2 regions of the Pseudomonas sp. S3_G06 genome follow, and region 2 is predicted to be linked to the other one. Evidence: predicted binding sites of a transcription regulator. Region 2 holds the regulator's gene; the other holds the start of a gene.
What was found. Region 2 encodes sigma-54, which starts transcription at its own class of promoters, with help from an activator protein. Its sites were predicted from a motif close to ANTGGCATNNANNTTGCTNT; they were not measured.

Region 1 (5,291 bases), 900 kb from region 2:
ATCTTCGCCTGGCTGCCGGGCAGCGAAACCTATGTGCATGTCAGTGAGCAAATCCTCGCTGAAATTCAACAGGGCAAACATCGATATTGAGTGTGGCTATCGGGACGCTCGGAAAAAACCGAGTGACAGCCACCGTCGCGCTCGGGAAACTGTCGGCTTTCCGATAGACCGAAATGGAGTGCCCCATGTCCGACCAAAGCCGCCAGATGACCCCTGAAGAAGCTGCCGAATTCACCGAGCAGGTTTTCAACAAGGCGCGCGACGGTGATGCCGAGATGCTTGATCGCCTGGTCACCGCCGGGCTGCCGGTGAACCTGAAAAACAGCAAGGGCGACACCTTGTTGATGCTCGCCAGCTACTACGGCCATGTCGATGCGGTGAAGGTCCTGCTTAAACACAAGGCCGATCCGGAAATGCGCAATGGCAACGGCCAGAGCCCGATTGCCGGCGCTGCGTTCAAGGGCGATCTGGCGGTGGTCAAGGCGCTGGTCGAGGCGGGCGCCGAAATCGAAGGTTCTTCCTTCGACGGCCGTACCGCGCTGATGATGGCGGCAATGTTCAACCGCGTTGAAATCGTCGACTACCTGATCGGCCAGGGCGCTGACCCGAAAGCCAAGGACGCCAACGGCGTGACCGCGCTGGATGCGGCGCGGACCATGGGCGCAGTCGATACCACCGCGCAGCTGGAAAAGTTGCTGGCGTAAAGTCCACGGACTGTGGCGAAGGGCAGAATGCGCTATCCTTCGCGCCCTGAAAATTCACCTCCGCCACAGGATCCGCCCTCATGAAAGCCGCACTCGTCGAACTCATCAGCAAAATCAGCTCCGGCTGCATGGGCGAGGACGAGATCCTGAAGGTGGCCGACGAAGCCGCTCAGGCCTACGCCGATGCCGAGGCTTTTCTGGCCGCCAATCCGGACATCAACTACGACGACACTTTCCCGATCCCGCTGGGTGAGTGGGTAGTGGTCGGCAGCCTGCCGGAAACCGTGCTGTTTCAGGCCGATACCTACGTCGATCTGTTCGCACAAATCGTTGCCTCGTTTGGCCCGGGCGTCGATTTCAATCTCAAGCCCAAACAACTGGTCAAGACCGAAGCACTGACCGCACTCAACCGTATTCAGGTGCAGATGAGCAGCCTGAACAAGGAGAACGGCGGTTACACGTTGATGAACTTCAGCCAGTTGCTCGACGATGAGCAACAAATGGTCCTGGTCTACGGCAACGACGTGCCCCGCGTGCTGGAGTTATGCGCCGAGGTTGGCATCGCCGCCGCGCCAGCGCTGGAAGCCTTGAAGGTTGCTGTTCACGTCTGAACGCAATAAAAGGGAACCCTGCGCGCGACCGTCTATCCTAAAAGTGCATGCCACTATTCTGGAGCGACACCATGGGTTCCACGTTCAACGGTCTGATTGGCCTGATCATCCTTGCCCTCGACATCTGGGCCATCATCAACGTGCTGAAAAGCGGCGCCTCCACCGGAATGAAAATCGTCTGGGTGTTGCTGATCATCCTCCTGCCGGTGCTGGGCCTGATCATCTGGGCGATTGCCGGGCCACGGGGCAACGTCCGGATCTGAGCTGATTTTCGATCACACGGTCATCCCTGTGGGAGCGAGCCTGCTCGCGAAGACGTTGGGTCAGTCGCCATCACCGGCAACTGATGCTGCGCTTTCGCAAGCAGGCTCGCTCCCACAGTAATTTGCGCTGGTAAAAAACAACCTGAGGTTCGACCTGTCATCTTCGGCAACGTAGAATGCGCGCCTTTCCCGGGCAATCGTCCCCACGATGGCGCCCGCGCATTTATCGGAGCACTTGACCATGACCGTCACCAAGACCAGCGAGTACCTGGAAACCCTCTACGAAGGCTACGGCCAGCGTTTTCGCATGGAAAAACTGCTGCACGAAGTGCGCACCGAACACCAGCATCTGGTGATCTTCCAGAACCCGCGCATGGGCCGCGTCATGGCGCTGGACGGCGTGATCCAGACCACCGAAGCCGACGAATTCATCTACCACGAAATGCTCACCCACGTGCCGATCCTCGCCCATGGCACTGCCAAGCGCGTGCTGATCATCGGCGGTGGTGACGGCGGCATGTTGCGCGAAGTGACCAAGCACGCCGGCGTCGAGCACATCACCATGGTCGAGATCGACGGCACCGTGGTCGACATGTGCAAGGAATTCCTGCCGAACCATTCCGCCGGTGCCTACGACGATCCGCGCCTGAACCTGGTGATCGATGACGGCATGCGTTTCGTCGCCACCACCACTGAAAAATTCGACGTGATCATCTCCGACTCCACCGACCCGATCGGCCCGGGCGAAGTGCTGTTCTCGGAGAACTTCTACCAGGCATGCCACCGCTGCCTGAACGAAGGCGGCATTCTCGTCACTCAGAACGGCACGCCGTTCATGCAGATCGACGAAGTCAAAACCACCGCCGGTCGCCTGCGCAGCCTGTTCCCGGACTGGCATTTCTATCAGGCCGCCGTGCCGACCTACATCGGCGGTTCGATGACCTTCGCCTGGGGCTCGACCAACCCGGCCTACCGCAAGCTCAGCCGTGAAACCCTGCAACAGCGCTTCATCGGCAGCGGCATCGTCACCCGTTACTACAACCCGGAAATCCACATCGGCGCGTTCGCCTTGCCGCAATACGTGCTGCAAGCGGTCAACAAGCCGAGCAACGACTGATCACCTTGACGTCACTCTACAAGGGAGCTCTTGCGGCGAGGGGATTTATCGCCGTTGGGATGCGCAGCATCCCTGAACCGGCCTGCGCGGTGTCTCCGTTAAACCGCAATGGGCGGGGATTACGACTGCTGCGCAGCCGGACGGGGAGAAATCCCCACGCCACAGAGTCCGCCCTATCGATCGGATGGTTATTTTCACCGTTGTCGGCTGTAATCCTTTTGAACCAACTGTCGCGGAAAAAAGTCGAGATAGAGGTAAGCCCATTTACGGGTTGATCGAGGAGGCACTGATGCAAAAGTGGAAAGTCACTTTCGTGGATGATCACGGTGAAATTGTCGATGAAGTCTTCGAACGTGAGGAATGCCCGTCCGATGATGAAGCCGCGCGGCTCGTCAAAGAGCGGCTTCTTCCGGTCGCCGCCCAGCTGGATCTCAACGATCTGGAAGGGCGCACCGCCGATGCCGGGGTGAAAAACCTCAAGACCCAGAACGGCATCGAAATCCGCAGCATCACTCCTGTCTGAACACTTCCTGTCATCTCGTAAACCAGGCCTTGGCAGCGGCGCTCTCTTGGGGCTACTCTGCAAGCGAGATCAGCGAATGGATCGCTAAGGTCTGGTCTTGTCAGCTACATGCTTGTTTCCCGCGCGCAACCACGTTGCCGTAGTACTTAGGCCAAAAGGCCCGGGGCGGGAATACGGAAAGTCTATCCATCAATCGAGGGGGACGATTCATGAGCACAGCCTATCAAGAAGACATCAGCAGCAACGTTCTGCGCCGCATGAAAGAAGGCGGTTTCGATTTTTCCCGGTTCCATCCCATCGAGTTCTACGCGATTTTCCCGGACGAGGAGCGGGCGCGCAGGGCAGCAGGCAAATTTCGCGGTGAATCCATCAATGCCCAAGTCAGTGCGCGCGACGACGGCGCCTGGTCGCTGGAATTGAGCAAAGTGATGTACGCAACCTATGACGATATCGGCGATTTCGAGCAAGGCTTTTCTGCCGTGGTCGAACCGCTGGGCGGCATTATCGAGGGTTGGGGCGTGAAGCAGGAGGTGCGCAATCGTTACCGGTTGAATTGATATTGCGCATTGTCTGTCGGGCAACGGCTGACCTTCGGGTCGGCCGTTGTCGTTTCTGGCTTCTGCACATCGCAGTGGCAAAACCCTGAAACAAGAATCCAGGGCAAAAAAAAGCCACCGGAGAGGGTGGCTAAAAGGGAAGACGGGTATGCAATAAAGTCCTGTCGGGACGGGGCTGCCAAGGCAGTTCAGATCAGTTGAGCTGTCTACTTTGCGGCGGCGTGCCGGGGAAGTTTTGCAGCGAATGCGCGGATTATCCGCAGTCGCGGCCGGGCAGTGAAATCAACTCTGACTATGCTGGTGATAGGCGATGCAGTGCGTCGCAATGAAGCGGGGGCAATCGGGCCGGGGCATTTGCCGCACAGGAATGGTGCGCAGCCTTCGGCGTGGATCTACAACCGATTGAAATCAAAGCGTTTATGCCGATGGCACGGGCCTTGCGAAGGCCTGTATGTCCGGAGTGACAAGGAGTACGGCATGATCCGCACCTATTTTGACGAGATGTACGATGCCGGCGGCCTGGTCCGCCCGCATTACCGGGAATTTGCCCGCTGGCTGGCCGATACGCCCGACGAGCTGCTCGCGCAGCGCCGCCGCGAGGCCGATCTGCTGTTCCACCGTGCCGGGATCACCTTCACGCTCTATGGCGACGAGCAGGGCACCGAGCGCCTGATTCCGTTCGACACCATTCCTCGCAGCATTCCGGCCAGTGAATGGCGGATTGTCGAGCGCGGCTGCATTCAGCGGGTCAAGGCGTTGAACATGTTTCTCGCCGACCTCTACCACGAGCAGCGCATCATCAAGGCCGGGATCATTCCCGCCGAACAGGTGCTGGCCAACGAGCAATACCAGTTGGCGATGCAAGGTCTGGATCTGCACCGCGATATCTATTCGCACATCTCCGGCGTCGATCTGGTGCGCGATGGCGATGGCACTTATTACGTTCTCGAAGACAACCTGCGCACACCCAGCGGCGTCAGCTACATGCTCGAAGACCGCAAAATGATGATGCGCCTGTTTCCCGAACTGTTCGCCGCCCAGCGCATCGCCCCGATCGATCACTACCCCAATCTGCTGCTCGACACTCTCAAGAGCTCAAGCCCGATCGACAATCCCAGCGTGGTGGTGCTGACGCCGGGACGCTTCAACAGCGCGTTCTTCGAACATGCCTTTCTGGCGCGGGAAATGGGCGTGGAACTGGTCGAAGGTGCAGATCTGTTCGTGCGTGACGACAAAGTCTTCATGCGCACCACTGACGGCCCGAAAGCGGTCGACGTGATCTACCGCCGGCTCGACGACGCCTTCCTCGATCCGCTGGCATTCAACCCGGACTCGATGCTCGGCGTGCCGGGGCTGCTGTCGTCCTATCGTTCCGGCAATGTGGTGCTGGCCAACGCAATCGGCACCGGAGTGGCGGACGATAAATCGGTGTACCCGTTTGTCACCGACATGATCCGCTTCTACCTCGACGAAGAACCGATTCTGAAAAACGTGCCGACCTGGCAGTGCCGCAACC
Region 2 (5,291 bases):
TCCGCCTGTAAGCGCGACAGCGCTGTATCGATTCAAGGCGCATTTATCCGCTTTAATTGTTACAGCGCTCTAGGCAAACACTTCAGTTTCAGGCATATAATTTGCTTAAGTTTGGCGCTTCGGCGCCCTGTAGTGGATGGCGCAAAGCGCCGGCGAATAAGGTGTTAAGCCCCTGCCATGAAACCATCGCTAGTCTTGAGAATGGGCCAGCAGCTGACGATGACACCGCAGCTGCAACAGGCCATCCGCCTGCTCCAATTGTCGACCCTGGACCTGCAACAGGAGATCCAGGAGGCTCTGGAATCCAATCCGATGCTCGAGCGCCAGGAAGAAGGCGACGACTTCGACAACGCCGATCCTCTGGCCGACAACGCCGAACAGAAGCCCGCCGAAATCCAGGAACCCTCCTACCACGAAACCGCCCCGACGGTGGACAACCTCGAGGATGGCGAGTGGAACGAGCGCATCCCCAACGAACTGCCAGTGGATACCGCCTGGGAAGACGTCTACCAGACGAGCGCCAGCAGCCTGCCCAGCAGCGATGACGATGAGTGGGATTTCACCACCCGCACGTCCGCCGGCGAGAGCCTGCAGAGCCATCTGCTCTGGCAACTGAACCTGGCGCCGATGTCCGACACCGATCGCCTGATCGCCGTGACCCTGATCGACTGCATCAACAATCAGGGCTATCTGGACGAAACCCTCGAAGAAATTCTTGAAGCGTTCGATCCTGAACTGGACATCGAGCTCGACGAGATCGAAGCCGTCCTGCATCGCATCCAGCAATTCGAGCCCGCCGGGATCGGCGCCCGCAACCTCAGCGAATGCCTGCTGCTGCAATTGCGCCAGCTGCCCGCGAAGACGCCGTGGCTGACCGAGGCCAAGCGTCTGGTAGCCGATTACATCGACCTGCTCGGCAGTCGCGATTACAGCCAGTTGATGCGCCGGATGAAGCTCAAGGAAGACGAGCTGCGCCAGGTCATCGAACTGGTGCAGAGCCTCAATCCGCGTCCCGGTTCGCAGATCGAGTCGACAGAAGCCGAATATGTCATTCCCGATGTGATCGTGCGCAAGGACAACGAGCGCTGGCTGGTCGAGCTGAACCAGGAGTCGGTGCCACGCCTGCGTGTCAACGCCCAGTACGCCGGGTTTGTGAAACGTGCCGACACCAGCGCCGACAACACTTTCATGCGCAACCAGTTGCAGGAAGCCCGCTGGTTCATCAAGAGCCTGCAGAGCCGCAACGAAACCCTGATGAAAGTGGCCACGCAGATCGTCGAACATCAGCGCGGTTTCCTCGAATACGGCGACGAAGCGATGAAGCCCTTGGTATTGCATGACATCGCCGAAGCGGTCGGCATGCACGAATCGACGATTTCCCGGGTGACCACACAAAAATTCATGCATACCCCGCGCGGTATTTATGAGCTGAAATACTTTTTCTCCAGCCACGTCAGCACCTCCGAAGGCGGCGAATGCTCGTCCACGGCGATCCGCGCGATCATCAAGAAACTGGTCGCGGCGGAAAATCAGAAAAAGCCGTTGAGTGACAGCAAGATCGCTGGTTTACTGGAGGCACAAGGCATTCAGGTGGCTCGCCGCACCGTCGCCAAGTACCGCGAATCCCTCGGAATCGCGCCTTCGAGCGAACGCAAGCGGTTGATGTAAGCCACGTTACAGCGTTCCAGTGGCAGGCTTTTCGGCCTGCCGCTTTATGCACTGGCAACGAAGGAGAAGCTGTATGCAAGTCAACATCAGTGGACACCAACTGGAAGTGACCGAACCTCTGCGTTCCTACATCGAGGAAAAACTCGACCGATTGGAGAGGCATTTCGACAAAATCACCAACGTGCAAGTCACGATGTGCGTCGAAAAACTGCTGCAGAAGATCGAAGCCACACTGCATATACCCGGCGGAGAAGTAGTTGCCAACGCAGAGCACACAGACATGTATGCCGCGATTGATCTGCTGACCGACAAGCTGGATCGCCAACTCAAAAAGCATAAGGAAAAGACCCAGAGCCTCCTCCAGGGCGCGACCGGTCGTTAACACCCCTATCCATGATCCGACTTGAAACCATCCTGACCCCCGGCCGTTCCCAAGTGAACGCGCCGGGCGGCAGCAAGAAAAAAGCCCTCGAACAGATTGCCAACCTGATCCACCGCGAAGTGCCGGATCTGGCGATGCAGGATGTCTTCGAGGCGCTGATCGCCCGTGAAAAACTTGGCTCCACCGGTTTTGGCAACGGCATCGCCATTCCCCACTGCCGCCTCAAGGGCTGCACGGCACCAGTCAGTGCCCTGCTGCATCTTGAAGCCCCGATCGATTTCGACGCCATCGACGGCGCTCCGGTGGACCTGTTGTTCGTGCTGCTGGTCCCGGAAGCCGCAACCGACGCGCATCTGGAGTTGTTGCGCCAGATCGCCAGCATGCTCGACCGCAAGGAAGTGCGCGAAAAACTGCGCAGCGCCGCGAGCAGCGAAGCCTTGTACCAGGTTGTACTGGACGAGCAGAACGGGCACTAATCATGCGTTTGATCATCGTCAGTGGCCGTTCGGGCTCGGGTAAAAGTACCGCCCTGAATGTCCTTGAGGACAACGGCTACTACTGCATCGACAACCTGCCGGCCGGCTTGCTGCCGGAACTGGCCGAGCGGGCGCTGATCCATACTGAACTGGCGCAGCCGCTGGTTGCCGTGTCGATCGATGCGCGCAACCTGCCGAGCCATCTGTCACGTTTCCCGGAATTGCTCGAAGACGTGCGTGCCAAGCATATCAAGTGTGATGTGCTGTACCTGGACGCCGACGAGGAAACCCTGCTCAAGCGTTTTTCCGAGACCCGTCGTCGTCACCCGCTGAGCAACGCCAATCGCTCACTGGCCGAGGCGATTCACGATGAAACCGCCCTGCTCGGCCCGATCGCCGATCTGGCCGACCTGAAAATCAACACTACTAGCCTGAACCTCTATCAGCTTCGCGACACCCTGAAGCTGCGCCTGCTGAATCAGCCGGAACCCGGCACGGCGTTTCTGGTTGAATCATTTGGCTTCAAGCGCGGCATGCCGGTCGATGCCGATCTGGTCTTCGATGTGCGCTGCCTGCCCAATCCGTACTGGAAACCGGAGCTGCGCGCGCAATCGGGCCTTGATGCACCGGTGGCCGAGTACCTGGCGCAGCAGCCGGATGTCGAAGAAATGTATCAGGACATCTACGCCTACCTGAACAAGTGGCTGCCACGTTTCGCCGCCAGCAACCGTGCTTACGTGACCATTGCCATCGGCTGCACCGGCGGGCACCACCGCTCCGTCTACCTGACCGAACGTTTGGGTCAGGCCCTGCAGAAAACCCTGAAGAACGTCCAGGTTCGCCACCGCGACCTCACCTAAAGGATCCACACCGCGATGCCTGCTCGTGAAATCGAAATCATCAATAAACTGGGTCTGCATGCCCGGGCATCGGCCAAATTCGTCGGCGTAGCGGGTCAGTATCCAGACTGCACGATCCGAGTGGGACGCACACCTGAAACTACTGTCGACGGCAAGAGCATCATGGCGATGATGATGCTCGCGGCGGGCAAAGGCACCAAGATCCATTTGAGCACCGAAGGTGAACAGGCTCAGGAAGCCATGGACGCATTGGTCGATCTGATCGAAAGGTATTTCGACGAAGGTGAATAATCCTTGAGGCGGGGCACACTGTTCCTCGCCTTCATTCAACCCAACGCCGTATCCATCACCATCATCAGACAAAACCCGACCAACAGGCCCAGACTGGCCAGCTTGTCATGCCCATGACGGCGCGATTCCGGGATCACTTCGTGGGTCACCACCAGCAACATCGCCCCGGCCGCCAGTGCCAGCCCCAGCGGCAACAGCACCTGAGCCAGACTCACCAGCCACGCGCATAACAGTGCAAATACCGGTTCGACCAGCCCAGACGCCGCGCCGATCAAAAATGCCCTGACCCGCGACATCCCTGCCCCGGCCAGCACCAACGCAATCACCAGCCCTTCCGGTACATCCTGCAACGCAATGCCCATCGCCAGGCTGTCGGCGTCCGCCATCCCGCCGCCGGCAGATACGCCAACCGCCATGCCTTCCGGAATGTTGTGCGCGATGATGGCGAACACGAACAGCCAGATTCGTGGTGGAATCACCGGATGCTCCAGCGTGCCGACGAGCATCTCCGGCGAGGCACCGGAAACGCGCCGATCCACCAGATACAGACCGAACGCGCCGAGCAGGATGCCGAAGCAGATCAGGCCACTGGCGGCCCACGGCGTAAGACCAAGACTCTCCGCCGCAGCAATGCCCGGCACGATCAGCGAAAACGCCGTCGCCGCCAGCATCACCCCGGCGCCAAATCCCAGCAAGGTGTCGCTGAGTGCCTGCGGCATGCGCCGGATCACCAGCACCGGCACGGCGCCAAGCGCCGTGCCCAAAGCGCAGATGGCACCGCCCTGCAAGGCGCGCAACAGCCGCGGTTCCAGATTCAGCCACTGCAAACCGTGGGCGACCAGCAAAGTCATCCCCGCCAACAGCAACAGCGAGCCCACCGCGTAACGAAACATGCGTCCGCTGGCAATCGCCAGTGTTTCCGTGCCCATAGTCAGCCCTGATTGTTTTTGTGGAAGGCTTAAACCAGTGCGGCCTGATAGCGCGCAGCAACTTCCGGCCAGTTGATTACGTTGTAGAACGCGTTGATGTATTCCGGACGACGGTTCTGGTAGCGCAGGTAGTAGGCATGCTCCCAGACGTCGAGACCGAGGATGGGGGTATTGCCGTTCATCAACGGGCTGTCCTGATTGCCGCTGCTTTCCACAACCAGCTTTTTCGCCGGCGTCACGCTGAGCCAGGCCCAGCCGCTGCCGAAACGGGTCAGCGCGGCTTTGGTGAAGGCTTCCTTGAAGCTGTCGAGTCCGCCCAGTTGCTCATCAATAGCCGTGGCCAGCGCGCCGTCGGGCTTGCCGCCTCCGTTGGGCACCATCACTTCCCAGAACAGCGAGTGATTGGCGTGACCGCCGCCCTGATTGATCACCGCCGCGCGAAGTTTTTCCGGTAGTTGCTGGACGCTGGCGACGAGTTTTTCCACCGGCCATTCGGCAAACTCGGTGCCTTCTACGGCGGCGTTGAGGTTGTTGATGTAGGTCTGGTGATGCTTGGTGTAATGGATCTCCATGGTCTGCGCATCGATGTGCGGCTCGAGGGCATCGTAGGCGTAAGGCAAGGCAGGCAAGGTAAAAGCCATTTCAATGGACTCCATGCTGATGAGAAGTTGAGGCGCGGCGGGCA

Region 1: AB4N47_RS14610 (circularly permuted type 2 ATP-grasp protein) is a predicted target of sigma-54. The motif match lies at 4,200-4,219, and genes of this name have one in related genera.

What each region holds. Positions count from the first base shown of each region.
Region 1 covers NZ_CP162738.1:3,287,412-3,292,702, reverse strand. Annotated here, with positions in the region: gene AB4N47_RS14645 (long-chain-acyl-CoA synthetase) at 1-90, shown strand, start outside; gene AB4N47_RS14640 (ankyrin repeat domain-containing protein) at 186-704, shown strand; gene AB4N47_RS14635 (hypothetical protein) at 785-1,315, shown strand; gene AB4N47_RS14630 (PLDc N-terminal domain-containing protein) at 1,387-1,578, shown strand; gene speE (polyamine aminopropyltransferase) at 1,820-2,695, shown strand; gene AB4N47_RS14620 (hypothetical protein) at 2,985-3,218, shown strand; gene AB4N47_RS14615 (ribonuclease E inhibitor RraB) at 3,428-3,775, shown strand; gene AB4N47_RS14610 (circularly permuted type 2 ATP-grasp protein) at 4,253-5,291, shown strand, end outside.
Region 2 covers NZ_CP162738.1:4,185,973-4,191,263, forward strand. Annotated here, with positions in the region: gene lptB (LPS export ABC transporter ATP-binding protein) at 1-11, shown strand, start outside; gene AB4N47_RS18835 (RNA polymerase factor sigma-54) at 178-1,668, shown strand; gene hpf (ribosome hibernation-promoting factor, HPF/YfiA family) at 1,742-2,050, shown strand; gene ptsN (PTS IIA-like nitrogen regulatory protein PtsN) at 2,062-2,526, shown strand; gene rapZ (RNase adapter RapZ) at 2,529-3,386, shown strand; gene AB4N47_RS18855 (HPr family phosphocarrier protein) at 3,402-3,677, shown strand; gene AB4N47_RS18860 (ZIP family metal transporter) at 3,713-4,606, opposite strand; gene AB4N47_RS18865 (superoxide dismutase) at 4,636-5,247, opposite strand; gene AB4N47_RS18870 (hypothetical protein) at 5,249-5,291, opposite strand, start outside.